DNA from 4 places in the Alteromonas sp. BZK5 genome. Region 4 is predicted to be linked to each of the others. Evidence: predicted binding sites of a transcription regulator. Region 4 holds the regulator's gene; each other region holds the start of a gene.
The links. The regulator sigma-54, encoded in region 4, starts transcription at its own class of promoters, with help from an activator protein. The targets are predictions, from matches to a motif close to GTTGGCACGNNNNTNGNNT.
Positions count from the first base shown of each region.

Region 1 (4,648 bases), on a different contig from region 4:
ATTTAACAGAGTGGCCAACAAAAACGCTAATCACAAAATAACTGTGATAGAACATCATTAGCGGCGCAATAAGCACGGCCATAGTTAATTCAATTGCTGCCCCTTTAAGCAAAGACCACGCGCCACCAAATTCGCCACGACGTTTTATTAAAGCTAAAGTAATACCGAGAAGTTTAGGCAAGAATAATAAGGCCGCCGTACCCCACATGGTTACCATCATCATGTCTTGGCGCGCTACCTGCCAACTAGGGAAAAGCTGGTATTCAGACACGAAGAACTCTGGCACTGACGTGGCGCGAATTAACGCATCTGCTGTACCTAGCGCCAACATGCAAAATAGTATGAGTGAAGAGATGTACGCAAACGCACCAAATAAGAAGTGCAGGCGGTTTGCCATTTTAAGACCTTTAACGTTCAATAACCCTAAATGCTGTATGTTGCCCTGCACCCATCGACGGTCGCGAATTGCGTAGTCAACAATGTTACTTGGCACTTCTTCATAGCTGCCCGTGGTGTCGGTAAGCAAGTAGGCCTGCCAGCCAGCACGGCGCAGTAGCGCAGCCTCAACAAAGTCATGACTTAAAATTTCACCACCAAAAGGCGCGCGTCCTTCGAGGGTAGGTAGCCCGCAATGCTGCATAAATGGTGCAATACGAATAATGGCATTGTGCCCCCAATAGTTTGCACTGTCTGTTTGCCAAAACGATAGACCTGTCGCCAACATTGGGCTGTAAAGGTGAGCAGCAAACTGCACAAAACGACCAAAGAAGGTGTTTTGACGTACCGGCATTGGAATGGTCTGTACTAAAGCCGTATCAGGGTTTTGCTCAATACGACGCGCCAAGTCTTGCATGCGCTCACCGCTCATCACGCTGTCGGCATCTAATACAATCATTGACTCATAATTTGCACCCCAGCGTTCACAAAACTCTTTAAGGTTGCCCACTTTTCTGTGCAGGTTTTGTTCGCGACGACGGTAAAACACTTGGCTAGAGAACGCACCTAAACGCTTTTTCAAACGGGTAAAGGCACGTAGCTCTGCATCCGCTTTTTCCATATCACGGGTGTCGCTAAGCATGAAAAAGTCGAATTTAGAACTGTTGTCACTTTCCATTAATTCGCGAATACAAGCTTCAAACCCCACCATAATGCGGCGGGTATCTTCGTTATAAACCGGCATGACCACGGCGTGCTTTTGCGTTAATGGCGCAGTAGCATCAGGAGGCGTTTGATTTCTGCGCAAGCTCAACGGGTCGACGTTAAAAAGCTGCAAAAAGAAACCGATAATGCCTGTCCAAAACGCCATACACAACCATGCGAACAGGGTTAGCCCCAACCCCAGCTGTGCAATCTCTAGGTTGGTAAGGCCGTTAGGTAAAAAGATCTCGTACAAACTCCAACCGGCCAGTGCCGTGCTTGGAATAACTAGCATTGCCATGATAAACAAACGCATATGCTCTCCTTTTAAGATGAAATGTGAAGCACGTGCAGTGCCATCACTTTTAACCTGAGGCACGGCTTTAGCCTCGTCCGATACCGCTATGCAAGCGCGATTATTTTGGTTGGTAGACATAGTTCCAAACCTCACTCACACGTTTACCGTCTTTCTCAATGTAAGCGCGCATATCTACCGTCTGCTTTTCTTTCGGCTTAACAAAGAAGGCGGCTCGCCACTCTTGTCCGTCAGCTACGGGGTAAAGTCGCTGCTGAGAAATCGTGCCGTTAGTACCCTGTACCACCAACTTCATCGACTCGTTATCAAAAGCAATGGCAGAAGGCGCGCTGAAGTCCACGCTGAACTGTCGTGTCGTATTTAGACTGTCGTTTTTAAACTCGTCACCCGGCAACACAGCCTTGCCTTGGCGGGTACGTACTACTGAGGCCAGCTCACTGACAAACGGATTTTGTTCTACGGTTTTAAGCTCGTAAGCGAAATACAGTGATTCGCCCGAATTGAATGGCTTTTCAGGCGTCCAAAAAGCCACGATATTGTCGTGTATTTCGGATTTAGTCGGAATTTCGACGACTTCTAATCGGCCTTTCTCAAAACCAGCTTCTGGCGTCACCCATAGCCCTGGGCGTATATGGTAATTGGCCTCTGCGTCGAGGTAATTATCCCATTCGCCGTCGCGTTGAAGCATGCCGAATCCTTTAGGGTTTGCGTCGCTAAGTGACGTGACTTGAAGGCGTGCAGGGTTAGTCAGCGGGCGCCAAATTTCTTCACCAGCGTGAGTTACCATAAGCACACCGTCACTATCATGCACCTCTGGACGATAGTCGTCATGACGCTTTTCTGTGTTCTCGCCATACAAGAACATACTGGTAAATGGTGCAATGCCTAGCTTGCTCACGTCATCTCTGGCAAATAACCAACTCTCTACCTTAACGCTGGTATCAATATCAGGCTGTATAACAAATTTGTACGCGCCCGCTACAGAAGGGCTTTCAAGACGCGCATAAACAGTAATAGGCTTACCCTCACTCGGTTCTATGACCCAGAACTCAGTGAAGTGGGGGAACTCTTCGCCTTTGGCTAGCGCCGTATCAATCGCAAGACCTCGTGCAGAGATACCGTACACTTGATTTTTACCTACAAGACGGAAGTACGATGCCCCCAAAAATACAGCAAATTCGTCTTTGTACTCTTCGTTCTTGATAGGGTAGTGAACGCGAAATCCAGCAAACCCTGACTTTTCGTCCGTTAGCCCAGCTAACCCCGACGCAGACCCGTCGTAGTTGAACATGTCACTGTTGAACGCTAGGCGTTCAGGCTTATTGCTTTCACCAATAGTGTGGATAGTGACAGGGTATTCATATAAAAACCCCGGGTGAAAAAACTGCAGTTCGTAGTCATTCTCGCCATGCCAAAGACTCTGCTCGGGCTTGAAGCGAATTGAACGATACGTGGTGTAGTCAATTTCTTTAAGCTTGCTGTTTAACCCGTGATCGTCCTGCTCGTAGCTCTCTGTCGCTGACTGGCGTGCAGCATCAATAATTGACTGAAGAACCGGCGATGCTTTTTGAGGCTGATTGTCGTTGTTAACCTCAACTGCACCGGCTTGTTGAAACGCAAATAATGCGATGACACTGCTCATCGCTAAAAGAAGGTGTGACAGCTTATTGCGCTGACGCACATTCGTTTGTAAATCTTTACCGAAAATCGAAACTGGCTTAGCCATTTGTCCTCTCCTTATGAAAACAATGGTTATCCAGATGACCATCAACAACTCGTTACACGCCTTACTTACTGAAAAGCGTCATTTACAAAAACGGTATTGATTGAAGCCACGCGAGAAAGGCGCTCTCTTCCTTTCTTTATCCACTAATATCGTGAAAAACCGAATTCCTTGCCGAAGGGCTAAAGTGAATGTTGGATAACACACAGAGACTTGAGCAAAAGCTGTTCCAACACGAAATAGTCGCCGTTATTTTTTATATTTTTCATAATTTACAATACTTTACAAACACACACATTGTGAATTATTGGAGAACACTGGCTTGTAAAAATGTCCGATGAGTTAGACAAAAGGATAACTGTTGTTTTTTAGAGACAGTTTTATGTGCCAACGTTTTACTAGGAATACATCAAACTTTGATTTTGAACATTTCAAATGTGTAGCCTCTAAAAAGCCAGACGCATTTTATCTATAAATATTAGCTACATAGATAAATTAAGACATATCAAAATAGTGATTTAGTACGAAGTTGGCAAACGCTTTGCTATTCATCATGTTGATAAATAAATCGGACACTATTTCTTAACGGAAATAACAAAGATGGCATGAAGGCAAGTACGGCTTTGTGTTCATCAACCAAGTAGCCTTTTGTAGCGCGCTGTTAAGCGCTGACTTGCGCTTGGGTTTGCACATTTATAACAAACCGAGAACATTCGCGATGAACAAGGTGGGTTACTTAACATACTAAGGAGTTATCACATGCGTAAATCATTCACACTTATTGCAGCAGCACTAACTGCGGCAACACTTCCTCTTACAGCTATGGCCGACAAGCCTGACTGGCGTTACGTAGAAGGTGGTTACACCAAAATGGACTTTGACGACAATGAGTCTTTTGAACCAGACGGTTTAACCGTTAACGGTAAATACCTACTGAACAGCAACTGGTACCTGAACGGCGAGTATAGCTTCTTTGAAGAGGGCAACTTTGACTTTGATATGCTGACACTAGGTGCGGGTTACCGTTTACCTGTTAACGCGACAACAGACGCGTATTTTGGTGCCAACTTAGAGCGTATTGACGGTGACGTAAACGACGAAACAGGTTACAGCATTAATGCTGGCCTTCGCTCGATGATCACAGAGCAGGTAGAGCTGGCGGGTGAAGTTGGCTACTACGATGTAGACGATGGTGAAGCGACATTTAGAGTAGGCGCTAACTATTACATCACGCCACAATGGGCTGTGGGTGCAAACTACAGAATCATTGATGATTTAGACATTATGCAGGTAACTGCACGTTACGCGTTTTAAGCCTTCCTCTCCTCAGGTAGGTAGCCGGGTTGCTCGACCCGGCTTTTTTGTGTCTATTGTTCTTCAGCTTCGCTTGGCTCAATATCTTCTTTTCTTTTGATATCTACACTTTCATGAAGCTCTGAATAGACCAGCACCGCCTCACCCGATTTGAGTCT
Region 1 is NZ_JACSOE010000004.1:52,116-56,763, forward strand. Features, by position in the region: gene mdoH (glucans biosynthesis glucosyltransferase MdoH) at 1-1,573, opposite strand, end outside; gene BIZ39_RS02255 (glucan biosynthesis protein) at 1,554-3,179, opposite strand; gene BIZ39_RS02260 (outer membrane beta-barrel protein) at 3,936-4,490, shown strand; gene BIZ39_RS02265 (YheU family protein) at 4,544-4,648, opposite strand, start outside.
Region 1: a site for sigma-54 is predicted at 3,392-3,410, ahead of BIZ39_RS02255 (glucan biosynthesis protein). Genes of this name have one in related genera too.

Region 2 (4,648 bases), on a different contig from region 4:
AAATGGTAGGCCTCGAACCAACCGGGTCGGTTGAGGCGCCATCGAACAAGCAAGAAAATTCGACCACTCGCTCGCTTAAAGATGACAATCCTCACTACCGCTCTATATTAGTTGAACTTAATCATTTGATTACTTCATACGCGCAGAAAAAACCGAATGATCCTCAGCTCAATGACATAAAGCAACGTCTCGATGACGGCATGGATGAAGACCAGTTACTGAAAAGCTGCGTTGTAATTTTGCGGATGATTGTGCAAGACGCCATGTCAGAGGCTAGCCTGACAGGGAAAGTCATTCAGAGCCTACACCGTTCGCTAGGTGAAGTAAGCAACGATGTAAACAATACCATTCAGGGGAGTCAAGCCCAATTCGAGCAACGCCAAGCGGGCAATGAACAGCTTAAGCGTGAGATTAGCCACATAGAAGAAGCTGTATCAGAAAGCAGCTCCTTAGAAGCCCTTAAAGAGCAGACCCAGTTTCGGGTTGAAAAGCTTGTAAGCACCTTAAGCGAGCAGCAAAGCAACGATCAGCAAGGCCAAGAAGCGCTAATGGCATTGCTGTCTTCAATGCAGTCGCGCATAGATACGCTTCAGCAACAAACCAGCGTTTATAAAAAGAAACTCGCCGAGCAAGCAATGCAGAGTCGAACCGATCCGCTAACACGCCTTCCTAATAGACAAGCATATAACGAAAAATTAGACGCAGCGTATGCTCACTTTAAATCTAGTGGGGATACTCTGGCAGTTGCCGTTGTTGATATTGATCATTTTAAATCGATCAACGATAGGTTTGGTCACGCTGCAGGAGACAAAACTCTGCAAGTGGTGAGCAAGTTTCTGAAACAAAGCCTGTCAGAAAATGATTTTGTTGCCAGATGGGGGGGAGAAGAGTTCGTTATGCTGCTGCCTAACACGCAGATGGCAGATATTGATAAAAAGCTTAATGAAGTTAGAACAAAGCTCGCTGCTATGCCGTTCAAATTTAAGCAAGAAAAAGTAAAAATTACCGCTTCTTTCGGCGCAACCTGTTTCGGTGAAAATGATACTACAGAAACGGTTTTCGAGCGCGCCGATGAATACCTTTATAAAGCGAAACGTAACGGCCGCAATCTCGTAGTCACTGATTTAAGCACTGACTTATAGGAAGTAAAGTATGAAGAAAGTGCAGCTTAACCCTGTTGGCTGGATGAGCCAACTGTCGCAAGTAGAAGTTTCTCGCCTTCAAGATGCCACTAATAGCGAGCTTTTCGCTATGTTCAGAAACTGCTGCCTTGCTGTATTGAACAGCGGCGTTGATGAAGACAATTTCGAAGCGCTATTCGCCCCCTATGAGAATTTTGAAATTAAGCTCATACGTCGTGAACGAGGCGTAAAAATTGAGCTCGTCAATCCGCCCGAGGTAGCGTTCGTAGATGAGCAACTCGTACGTGGTGTACACGAACATCTTTTCGCTGTACTGCGCGACTTGCTTTACATGGGTAATAAGTATGCATTTCTTCACCAAACCGCTCCAGCGGAAGGTAACGACATTACCGATATGGTTTTTGACATGCTACGCCATGCCAAAGCACTTGAGGGTAACGACGGCGTAAACACTATTGTTTGCTGGGGTGGCCACTCTATAAATCAGGTTGAGTATAAATACACTAAAGAAGTAGGCTATCAACTTGGCTTACGTGATATGAATATTTGTACCGGATGCGGCCCTGGGGCAATGAAAGGCCCAATGAAAGGCGCTACCATTGGTCATGCTAAGCAGCGCCATAAAACCGGGCGTTACATTGGTATATCAGAGCCGAATATCATTGCTGCTGAGCCACCGAATGCCATAGTAAACGAGCTCATTATCATGCCGGATATCGAAAAACGCCTAGAAGCGTTCGTTAGATTGGGCCATGGTATCGTCGTGTTCCCAGGAGGTGTTGGTACAGCAGAAGAACTGCTTTACCTGCTTGGCATCTTGATGAATGAACGAAATGCACAGCAGCCCTTCCCTTTTATATTGACTGGCCCTGCTGGTAGCGAAGAGTATTTCGAGGCTATTGACGCCTTTGTCGGTGCAACGCTTGGTTCACAAGCGCAATCAAAATATCAAATTATTGTGAACGACCCGGAAGAAGTTGCCCGCACTATGAAGAAGCAGCTTGAAAAAGTGAAGCAGTTTAGATGTGCCATGGGTGACGCTTTTAGCTTCAACTGGTCGTTAAAGATAGAGCAAGATTTTCAACAACCCTTCATTCCAACTCATGAAAGCATGGCTGCACTTCAGCTTCATTTGGATCAAAGCAAAAGTGACCTTGCCGCTAATTTGCGAAAAGCGTTTTCGGGTATTGTCGCAGGAAACGTTAAAGCAGAGGGTATTGCCCAAATTAAAAAACATGGTCCGTTTGAACTTACTGGTGACAGTGCACTGATGGAAAAAGTCGATACGCTGCTAGAATCCTTTGTAAAACAGCACCGAATGAAGCTCCCGGGGACGGCATATGAACCGTGTTACGTTGTGAAGAATGAAAAATAAGGTAATGAATAACCGATAACCGTGATAAGACGCATTTGCTTACGTTTACTACTTATGCTTGGCAGACGTTTTGCGTTACACTACTAAAGAGTATTGTTTTACGCATTAAAGCATCAAGCTTTCTCTCAACGTGATGGAAATGCGTCCCACTCGTGATTAACACTAACATTAAAGTAAAGAAAAACGAGAAGTAACGGTCATGAATACCAAGGTTATTCGTCTAATTTTAGCTGGCATCGCCCTTTATGCGGTGTTTGTTTTTATGGTTATCGCGTTCTATCCCGATAAGCCAGAAAATATGGATTGGAAAGACCGTGAAGAATATAACCGTGTGCAAATTACCAAGTTGAAGTTGGGCAGTACAAGAGAAGAGGTTTTGGCTTTGTTAGGCTCACCTGACATTACAGAAGCTAAGCGACAAGGAGCAACGGCGATACAGGTTATGTTTTTCAGGACACAACATGTGCGCGCTGACGGCTTAACCACGCAAGATGAATGTACACCGTTACTTTTTGAAAACGACAAACTTATTGCATGGGGTGAAGGGGCTTACTCCAGTTACCAAAAAAGTTAGAAGGATGGGGAGTGAGCGACATCATTTCCACACTTAAACGCCTGGTTCAGTTAGGTAACACTGAACTTTCTGTCGAGCAGCGTATAAACCATTGGTTGAAAATCGCTAAACGGATCCTGACCTTAGTAAACGCCAATCCAGCGCTTGCTGCAGCAACGTTACACATCGATAATGACCTTCCCAAAGATACTCAACATCTTTTATTATTGGCGCTGTTTGGCAAGCTTTGCCGATTAAACGACCACTATTTACAACATGTGCTTGCGTCTTTACTCGCATCCCTCTGGCTTTCAAGTAAAGGAACACCAAGCGACCAAACGGCCAATATCATTCGCTTTTTGCGTAAACACAATCTCTCGATTTGGCTGGATATCATTAAACTTCAAAAAGCATTTCGGTCAGACAAGCCCATTAACTACGTTGCAGACATTCGGCTTAATATGGTTCAAAGGCTTTGTCTCCTAGCAAATGTTTTCGCTACTAAAACAAAAAAAGCAGATTATCGTGAGGTTTTCACTCAGATCGTTTTACGCCTTCCAGCACATCATCGTCACCTTATTGCACCACTTATCAACCTATTTAATGGTGTGCTACCTGGCGCAAAGGTTTACGCAAACGGCGTACCGGGCGCGCTAGTCGACATTCAGCAAAATCACGGCTACGTATTTATGCTTAGTCAAGACGATGAAGATGGAAAGTGGCTGCCTCTATCGTCAATACGCTCTCCCATTTCACTATCAATGCCGTTTGAGCACTTTGTTGCTCTTTACACTGATACCGCCACTGCGAGAGTAAATCATGGCGGCACACCATTTTTACCTTCTACATTCGCAATTCAGCATCCCCCTAAAGCTCTTATAACTATTATCGATGAGCTGCAAAAGCGCGATGTAGATATTGAACAACTTTGCGAAAAAATTGAAAGCGTGCCCACGTTTAATCACTTTTTGATGCACACTGCGAGTCAGGACAACCGTCTTCAGCTTCCGGTTAAAAGCATTAAACAGGCGGTTTTGACCTACGGCATTGAACGTGTGGGTGACATGCTTATTCAATTTGCTCTGTTAGAACGGCTAACGCAAAACCAATTTCCACTGATGGGCATGTGCAAGCAATTAACTTTATTGGCTTGTTCATTTGCAAGCTATTTCGCACAACTCGCCGATTCGAAGTTTTCGCCGCAATCTGCCGCATTGACTATGACCTTTGTTTGTACTCCCTTGTTCACGCTACCAGGGTTTAAAGTGTCACGAGCATTACCCGTCGACCTCAGCAAAGCTGTGTCCATTAATAGCGCATTCAAGGTCAAATCTGACACGCCTTGGCTAGCAATCGCTTCTGAACTTGCTGGAAGTTGGCATCAAAGCTCGACGTGGCGTGCCGTTATACACCAATGCAGTAAAGTAAGTACGGACGTTCCTAAATCACTTCAAAAGGAACAAGCAATTCTGGTGTTGAGCTTCGCTCTCGCCAAAGCATGCTTATTTAATCAGGATATTTATCCATTACTTCAGGATATCAATATCAAAACACTTTTAAATATCCTAGGTATTCGAC
Region 2 is NZ_JACSOE010000017.1:4,870-9,517, reverse strand. Features, by position in the region: gene BIZ39_RS06965 (GGDEF domain-containing protein) at 1-1,142, shown strand, start outside; gene ppnN (nucleotide 5'-monophosphate nucleosidase PpnN) at 1,153-2,517, shown strand; gene BIZ39_RS06955 (DUF3192 domain-containing protein) at 2,717-3,091, shown strand; gene BIZ39_RS06950 (hypothetical protein) at 3,103-4,648, shown strand, end outside.
Region 2: a site for sigma-54 is predicted at 2,575-2,593, ahead of BIZ39_RS06955 (DUF3192 domain-containing protein). Genes of this name have one in related genera too.

Region 3 (4,648 bases), on a different contig from region 4:
TCTTCTTCCGTCGCGTCTCTTGCAGATATCGTTACTTCAGGTCTCACTCCCTCGCTCTGAAATTTCAGTGCGTTAGACACTAAGTTTAAAAACAGCTGCTCTAATTGCGATTTGTCACCGCGAATAGTCGGCAAATCGCTAACATTTATTTGCGCAGACTTTTCATCGATAGCGATTTCCAAATCGCCCATGATGCTATCCACTACGGTGCCTAGATTAACGTCGTCAAACTCTTTACCTCGTGTGGAAACGCGAGAAAAGGCGAGAAGATCTGAAATAAGCATGGACATCCGCTCTGCTGCATTGAGCATGCGCGCAAGATAATCTTTGCCACGTTCGTCTATCACATCGTTGTAACCCGATTCTAAGCGGTTACCAAATGCCCGAATTTTTCTTAATGGTTCTTGCAGATCGTGTGACGCCACAAAGGCAAAATCTTCCAACTCTCTATTACTTCGTGCTAATTCGTCTGAATAAACACTTAACTCTTGCGTTCTATCTGCTATCCGAGATTCTAGATCTTCGTTAACAGACTCTAGATTAGCTTGATACTTCTCATGCTCACGGGAATTTATTTTGAGCAATAAAAATACCGTAATAATCAGTAGCAGAGTCGTTGCAGAGGAAATGATAAGCGTATTAACAGAGTCCCTTCTTAGGCTCATTAAGTTGGCCAAATGCGTGCCTTGCATATCCCGTTCTGAATCGTCGATTTCTCTAAATAAGGTTTCAAACTGTTTGTAGAGTTTTATACCCTTATCACTGTTCACTAAAATGACAGCTTGTTGCTCTTTCCCTTCTTTATACAGCTCAACTATTTCAATGACTTCATTGATTTTTGCTTTGGTTAAAGACAAAAGTTCTTCGATGCGGATGGACTGGTCGTTAATATCTGAAGAGAAGGAGCTTACTTCTACCTCATCCATTAATTCGCCGATTACGCTCAACGTTTCGGTGTAGTCGGTAAGATATTCTTCATCGCCAGTTAGCATATAGCCGCGCTGACCAGACTCCACGCGAAGTACAGCAACGTGAAGGCGGTTAACTGCATTGATAACACGGTTCGTAGTGAACAGCCGCGCTTCCAGAGCAGAAAGGTCATTCAATGTATTGACTACGTAAAATGAATTAGCAGTTATTACAATAATGACCAGAACAACTAAAATTATCCAACTGTATAGTGAAGACAATACTTTAGTAATCATTTACTTAATCCGAAACATTGCCACTTAACTCTGATGTCATTTCAGCAAGAGTATGGCTGCAGTCTTTAGCACTGCTTATTATTTTATCCAACGCAACCAATGCCTTTTCAGGTGGAACGTCACCGTTTAATGCCATTTTTACTAGCTCAGCTTGCATTGATATTCTGTTTAATGGTTTGCGTGCATCATGCACATAAACATTTAGTCGAGAAAGTTCTTCGCTAGTCATGCCCAATACCTCTTACTTAGTCGTCTTTACTTAAGTCACCATATGCATGAAGACGGTTGTAAAGCGTTTTTGTACTAATTCCCAGCATTTCTGCTGCGGTGGTCTTATTGCCATTCACTTTTTCCAACGTGGCATAAATTAGCTCTTTTTCCACGTCTTCAATGGTTCTACCAGCTTGAAGTGCCGGTGTCGTGCTCTGTTTTTGAGCGAAGGGTGACTCAATGGTTTTTGGTAATTCAATCTCACTCTTTTCAGGGTCGCTCATAATGGCAGCGCGATGCACAAAGTGTCTTAGTTCACGCACGTTACCGGGCCAGTCGTAGGCTTGTAACGTATCGAGTTGACTATCTTCCCACTTAAATTGCGAGCCATTATCTTTATTGAATTCTGCAATAAAGGTTTTTGCTAGTAATGGAATATCTTCCTTTCTTTCGCGTAGCGGAGGAATGGTGATTGGGAACACCGCAAGTCTGAAGTAGATGTCTTCGCGCAGTACTTTGCTTTGCGCAATCTCTTCCATTGTTCGGTTCGTGGCAGATACAACGCGGCAGCTCACCGGGATGGTCTTCGTTCCGCCCACACGAATAACAACCTTGTTTTCTAAAACGCGGAGTAAGTTGGGCTGCATATCAATGGGCATTTCTGTGATTTCGTCCAAAAAGAGCGTGCCGCCCTCAGCTTGTTCGAAAACACCTTCTTTACGTCCTACAGCGCCGGTAAATGCTCCTTTTTCGTGACCGAAAAGTTCGCTACCTATTAGTTCTTTTGAGAATGCACCACAGTTGGTTGCAATATAGGGACCTTCACTTTCTGAAGCACGATGAATTGCGGCAGCCACCACTTCTTTACCTACACCGCTTTCACCAAGCAGCATTACGTTAGCGCTGGTTTTACTCACTCTAGAAATCAGCTTGTAGAGCTCTTTCATAATTGGCGATTCACCAATCAGCAAATCAAAATGTTTCTCTATTTTTTCTTGTGCAGGTGCTTTTTCTTTTGGCTTTTGACTTAATACGGCCTCTATTTCCTCCCGTTGAATTGGCTTAACAAGGTAGTCGACCGTGGGGCCACACAGACCCTTTATCACGCTTTTCACAGAAGGGTGACCCGTTATCAAAGTAACGCGAGGGCGCTTAGGAAGTGCATCTAATTCATTGAACAAGTGCGCGCCGCTTCCATCGGGTAGCATGAAATCAAGCAGTACATGGTCAAAGGTTTCTTTCTCTAACCAATCGCGGGCTTCTTTGAGTGTGGCAGCGGTAAGTACTTCGTGGCCAAGAAATTCGATGATAGTACAAGCTACTTCTGTGAACTCGGCGTCGTCATCAACTAAAAGTACGGTAAGCACGTGGATGTCCCTCTCTTCTTTCGTTTCCTATTCAGAAAAAATATGGAATAGAATCAATGTTATAGTTTTATCATACGCTATTAACAACTGAATGCTAAAGCACATATTTAAAGTTTATTTATACGCTGGTTTAAATCGATAAAGCGTAAGCGCATCGGAAAATATCTAAACGCTTCAAGCAATCCGGAAATCTTGAACACTTACCTTGATGCCAGAGATAGTCGGTTGCGCTACCTTCTAATCTATCAACTCTTTGCGATCAGCGGTACACATCGCGCTAAAGTACAGAATGTCTATATCTGTTTTTGTTTTATTAGGTGATTTTATTTTACTTATCAGGGGCATTTGCAAAAAGTATTCCTGTCTTTAACACACCGTCACATGCAATCGATGGCATATTTTTCGCACGATTTAACTGTCTAAAGTTACTTGCAATTTCACTATGGCAAATCGACTAGGTGCGAGAAATGTATATTAATTAGGCGAGAAGCCCGTCTAACTAGCGCGACGTTCGCAGGTAATGTGATATCAAAGGAATTGAAGATGTGGGGAAAAACAGCTGTAAGATCAATGACCTTATACGAGTTGTTGGGGAAAATGCAGCCGCGAGCAAGACAAGATAAGTTCGAGTTTGCTGAGTTTTGGGATGTGATGGAGAAAAGGGGCTTTGGACCAATGCTGGCGCTGCCATCTTTTATCGCTTGCACACCGATTGGGGCCATCCCTGGGATCCCATCTTTAGCGGGTGGGACGATTTTACTCATCGCGTTGCAAATTTTACTCGGTCGTAGGCATCCTTGGTTACCGCAAAAAGTGATGCAGTTAAACTGTGACGCCGATCAGCTTCGCTTCATTGTCGATAAAGTTAAACCGTATGCAGTACGCGTAGACCGCTTTTTAGTTCCTCGGTGTTTTTTCATGCGCCAGCCTGTGTTCAGATCACTCATCGCATTGTGCTGTGCAGGTTGCGGATTTGTAATGATTCCACTGGAGCTTATTCCCTTTATGGGGCTTATTCCCGCTTTTGCTGTTTTTATTATGGCAATAGGCATGTCCACAGACGACGGTGCTGTGGCGTTAGTTGGTGTTTCGTTATCGCTATTTGGCTTTATACTTGGGTTTGAACGCCTTGCAGTCGCGCTAAGTTGATGCTCTAACTACTCAGTACACGAATCGAGCATAAAATCTGACGATGGAAGGTTCATTGTTTGATATCGTAGCTCGCCAATAAAAGCACGGGCAGCTGGTCCCAACGTATCGCCGTCTTCGAAAGACAAATAAAGGAGCGCCTTACGCAACGCTGCATTATTATCGAGGGGAAGGGGAACGAGTGTACCGTCTTCTAGCTCATCTTTAATTATTGCGATAGGCAGCCACGCAAAACCCAATCCCTGAGTAATAATATCTAATGACGTTCTAACGTGGCTTACGGTCCAGCGCTGCTCTGCACCTAACCAGCCCACATCAGCTTTACGCTCCGCGGATGAATCCCTTACCACAATTTGACGATACGCTTTTAAGTCTTCCAGTGTGAGCGTTCTATCCAATTGGTGCAATGGATGGTCGGCGTGAGCGACAGCTGCAAATTCAATTTCGCACAAGTCTTCGCTAAAGCCATTAGAAAACGCGAAAGGAGAGATGCCTAAATCAACTTTACCATTGCTCAAAAGTGAATTTGCGCCACTGAGTACAGTTTCTTCTATCTCGATACGAAGGAGCGGGAACTCAGCAGAAACTTTCGCTAGCACGTTATAAAGCAATTCAGACGGGAAAATAATATCCACCGCTATGCGTAAAGTTGTTTCTGTGCCAGATTTAAGGCTATTGGCAACGGCCTCGAGCTTGTGCGCTTCGCTAAGCAAAAAA
Region 3 is NZ_JACSOE010000075.1:2,623-7,270, reverse strand. Features, by position in the region: gene BIZ39_RS16965 (sensor histidine kinase) at 1-1,205, opposite strand, end outside; gene BIZ39_RS16960 (hypothetical protein) at 1,210-1,434, opposite strand; gene BIZ39_RS16955 (sigma-54-dependent transcriptional regulator) at 1,451-2,782, opposite strand; gene BIZ39_RS16950 (exopolysaccharide biosynthesis protein) at 3,326-3,931, shown strand; gene BIZ39_RS16945 (LysR family transcriptional regulator) at 3,940-4,648, opposite strand, start outside.
Region 3: a site for sigma-54 is predicted at 3,172-3,190, ahead of BIZ39_RS16950 (exopolysaccharide biosynthesis protein). Genes of this name have one in related genera too.

Region 4 (4,648 bases):
AAGTATATCGGCGCTATTTATTTTGGCGATGCTGATGTACATCCCTACGTGGATGGAAGAGCAGCCTGAAACGCAGGGGAATCGTGAAAACGATGCGCTAAAGCCCGCCTACAAAGCAAAAAATCTTACCACTACGCTGTACAATCAAGACGGTGAGTTAAATCACAAAGTATTTGCAGAGTCGATGGAGCATTACGACCAGCTTGGCTTTGTATTGTTTCAGCAACCTAAATACACCCTTTATACAGAAAACGCGTCATCACCATGGGTGGTAACCGCTGATGAAGGTACACTATACAATAACGAGCTAATCCAGCTGGAAAACCAAGTTAATATTGAGAACCAAACTGGCGATGACTTTGTCAGAAGTATATCGACCGAGTACATTCAAATTAATTTAGAAACCAAGCAAATGACATCTGACCAACCCGTTGAAATACTGGGCACCCAATATGTCATTTTAAGTAATGGGTTTAACGCGAATTTACGCACACAAGAATACGAGCTTTTAGATCATGTACAAACCACTTATTCCCCTAGCAACTAGTTTATTGCTTGCCATCGCTAGCGGTGCGGTACACGCCAGTGAAGATGATTTTTCGCAGCCCATAAAAATAGGCTCGAACACCCAGTTTATCGACGGTAAAAATAAAACCGCGTTGTACAAAGACGACGTACTCATAACTCAAGGCTCTTTGGTTATTGAAGCTGACGAAGTGGAAGTAATTGCCACTGACGGTGGTGGTCGTGAAATATTTATTGCTAGAGGAAAGCCTGCAAGCTATTCCCAGCAATTGGAAGACGGCACGCCAGTTTCGGCAAAAGCTAATGAAATACGCTATGAAGTGGTGAACCGAACGATTTCTCTTGCCGGAAACGCAGAGTTGAAACAAGACACCAGTAAAGTACAGGGTGACAACATCACGTTCGATATGATTACCGAGCAATTGCTAGCGACTGGCGGCGCAGGTAAGGATGGTGAGGGTCGAGTGACCACAGTATTCACACCTGAGACCATTCGCAAAACTTCGTCTAAGAAAGACAAAAAAGACAACGAGGGCAATGAATAGCAATGGCAACTTTGAGCGCTAAAAATCTTGCTAAGGCTTACAAGTCACGACAGGTTGTTCGAGATGTAAGTCTGTCTGTCTCAACGGGTCAAATTGTTGGTCTTCTTGGCCCAAATGGCGCTGGTAAGACCACCACATTCTACATGATTGTTGGTTTAGTGAATCTGGATAAAGGCAAGATTGAAATCGACAACAATGAGCTAACTCATCAGCCCATGCACGAGCGCGCACGCCGCGGAATTGGCTACCTACCGCAGGAAGCCTCTATTTTCAGAAAGCTCACAGTGCATGAAAATATCATGGCCATTTTGCAAACCCGTAAAGATTTAAATTCACAACAGCAAGAAGAAGAAGCAGATGCGCTACTTGATGAATTTAATATTAACCATATACGTAATAGTACGGGGATGAGTTTGTCAGGGGGCGAACGCCGTCGCGTTGAGATTGCCCGCGCTCTGGCAGCAAAACCGCAATTTATTTTGTTAGACGAACCATTTGCTGGTGTTGATCCAATATCAGTTAATGATATAAAGAAGATAATACAACATCTTCGCGATAGGGGTATTGGAATCCTTATCACGGACCATAACGTACGAGAGACATTGGATGTTTGTGAAAAGGCGTACATTGTGAGTCATGGCGAGCTTATTGCGCAAGGAACGGCGGAACAGGTTTTAAGTAATCAAAAAGTAAGGGATGTATACCTAGGCGAACAATTCAGGCTATAGTTAATGTAACCGAATTGTCATTTTTCAGTTTCGCTCTGGTATATTCAATTTAGAGCATTTAAATAAGACGTAGATGAAACCATCTTTACAGCTAAAATTTAGCCAACAACTTACCATGACACCACAGCTTCAGCAGGCCATTAAACTGCTGCAGCTTTCTACACTTGATCTTCAACAAGAGATCCAAGAAGCGCTCGATTCTAATCCGCTATTAGAAGTTGAAGAAGGTAACGACGAGCCGCAACTAGAAAAGAACAATATCGACAACGATGACAGCGGCTCTGAGGCCACTGCTTCTGCATCTAGTGACACACTAGAAGCCGGCGATGCACTTGAGAAAAACGATCTTCCCGATGAGCTGCCAATCGACAGCACATGGGACGAATACTACTCTGCTTCATCTTCGCCAGCTCCAGGTCCATCCAATGACGACGAGCAAATCTTCCAAGGTGAGACTACTGAAGATATTCAAGAGCACCTTCTTTGGCAAATGCGCCTTACCCATTTCTCGGATACCGATCGCGCAATCGCTACAGCAATCATCGACTCTATTGACGAGTCAGGTTATTTAACCGTTACCCTTGATGATATTTTAGAAGCGGTTAACGATGATGATATGGAAGAGCCGATTGAAATGGACGAAATAGAATGTGTGCTAAAGCGCATTCAGATGTTCGACCCTATTGGTTCTGGCTCACGCTCTCCACAAGAATGTTTGATGGTGCAATTGCGTCAATTTTCAGAAGACACACCGTGGCTTGCTGAAGCGAAGCAACTGATTGAAGAGTACTCTGACTTACTGAGCAGCAAAGACTATCGTACGCTTATGCGTAAAAGCCGATTGAAAGAAGATCAGCTACGCGAGGCAATGCGTTTACTGCAAACCTTGAATCCTCGCCCAGGTAGTGCTTTAGTTACTAAAGAGCCTGAGTACGTTATTCCTGATGTCTCAGTAACCAAGAAAAATGGCCGTTGGGTGGTTGAGCTGAACCCCGACAGTCTGCCTAAGTTAAGCGTAAATCAACAATACGCTGCAATGAGTCGCCGTGCCAAGAATAGTAGCGATTCACAGTTCATCCGCTCACACATGCAAGAGGCTAAGTGGTTCATAAAGAGCCTTGAATCTCGTAACGAAACCTTAATGAAGGTTGCAAACTGCATTGTGCAGCAGCAAATGGGCTTTTTTGAGCACGGCCCGGAAATGATGAAACCAATGGTGCTAAATGATGTCGCAGAAATGGTAGATATGCACGAATCCACTATTTCGCGAGTGACAACGCAAAAGTACATGCATACGCCACGTGGAATCTTCGAATTGAAGTATTTCTTCTCAAGCCACGTTGCAACAGAGTCTGGTGGTGAATGTTCATCTACAGCGATTCGTGCATTGATCAAGAAATTAGTGGCCGCAGAAAAGCCTAGCAAGCCGCTAAGTGATAGCAAGATTGCTTCATTGTTGGCCGAACAAGGCATTAAAGTTGCCCGGCGAACAATAGCAAAGTACCGGGAATCGTTGTCGATCCCGCCGTCGAACCAACGCAAAAGCCTTATTTAATCGGGCTTAATAATATAAGGAAGACGAAATATGCAAATCAACCTTACTGGTCATCATGTCGAAATCACCGACTCTTTGCGTAATTATGTCGATACGAAGTTCAGCAAACTTGAACGTCACTTTGATCACATTTCTAATGTGCATGTCATCCTGAACGTTGAAAAATTAAATCAAAAAGCCGAAGCGACCGTTCATTTAAGTGGCGCTGAAGTATTCGCATCCTCAGAAAATACCGACATGTATGCGGCGATTGACAGCATGGTTGATAAACTCGACCGGCAGGTAATCAAGCATAAGGAAAAACTGAAAAAACATTAGTAGTTAATTAAGCATGGATATACAAGCCATCGTAAGTCTGGACCGCACCGAGTGTGCGGTTCAGTGTAATAGTAAAAAGCGAATTCTTGAGATCATCGCTGATATCGCTGCCAAGCAAAACGAGAACATTGATCAGGCAACGGTACTCAACAGTTTGATGGCTCGAGAGCGTATGGGTAGTACAGGCATAGGCAATGGTATCGCCCTGCCCCACGGACGCCTGCCGGGCCTTGAGAAAGTGATTGCCATTGTTGTAACCAGCACGCCAGCAATCGACTTTGACGCCCTTGACGAGAAACCCGTAGACATCTTTTTTGCTCTACTCGTTCCTGAGGAACAGACCGAAGGACACCTTCAAACGCTGGCCACCGTGGCTGGTAAACTAAGCGACAAAGAAACGATTAAAGCAATACGTCGCGCAACGACAAGCGACGATATTCTATCTGCATTAAGTTAAACATTAAGCGCCTATTAACCGTTTAGTAGGCGCCTAATTCAACAACGCGTATGTGATAAAACCAGAGTATTAGGGAGAAAGTAGGTGAAGCTGATAATAATCAGTGGTCGTTCGGGGTCTGGTAAGTCTGTCGCACTTCGCGCATTGGAAGATTTAGGTTATTACTGTGTTGATAATATCCCGGTAAACTTACTTCCCACCTTAACCCATACAGTTGTTGACGAGTACGATCAGGTTGCGGTAAGTATCGATGTGAGAAACTTACCTAAAAATCCTGACGATTTGGTAGAAATTCTAGACTACCTGCCTTCTTCGTGGTCGATGACCATTGTTTACATTGACGCGAGCGATGATGTACTGGTTAAGCGTTTTAGCGAAACACGTCGTCTTCACCCTCTCGCCAAGCTTAATAAATCGCTTTCAGAAGCCATTAAAGCCGAGTCTGCCCTACTTGCTCCTATTGCTGAGCGCGCAGATTTATATCTAGATACAGATAAGCTTACCATTCACCAACTGGCAG
Region 4 is NZ_JACSOE010000043.1:1,099-5,746, forward strand. Features, by position in the region: gene lptC (LPS export ABC transporter periplasmic protein LptC) at 1-547, shown strand, start outside; gene lptA (lipopolysaccharide transport periplasmic protein LptA) at 516-1,070, shown strand; gene lptB (LPS export ABC transporter ATP-binding protein) at 1,073-1,798, shown strand; gene BIZ39_RS13025 (RNA polymerase factor sigma-54) at 1,872-3,353, shown strand; gene hpf (ribosome hibernation promoting factor) at 3,384-3,671, shown strand; gene ptsN (PTS IIA-like nitrogen regulatory protein PtsN) at 3,685-4,128, shown strand; gene rapZ (RNase adapter RapZ) at 4,213-4,648, shown strand, end outside.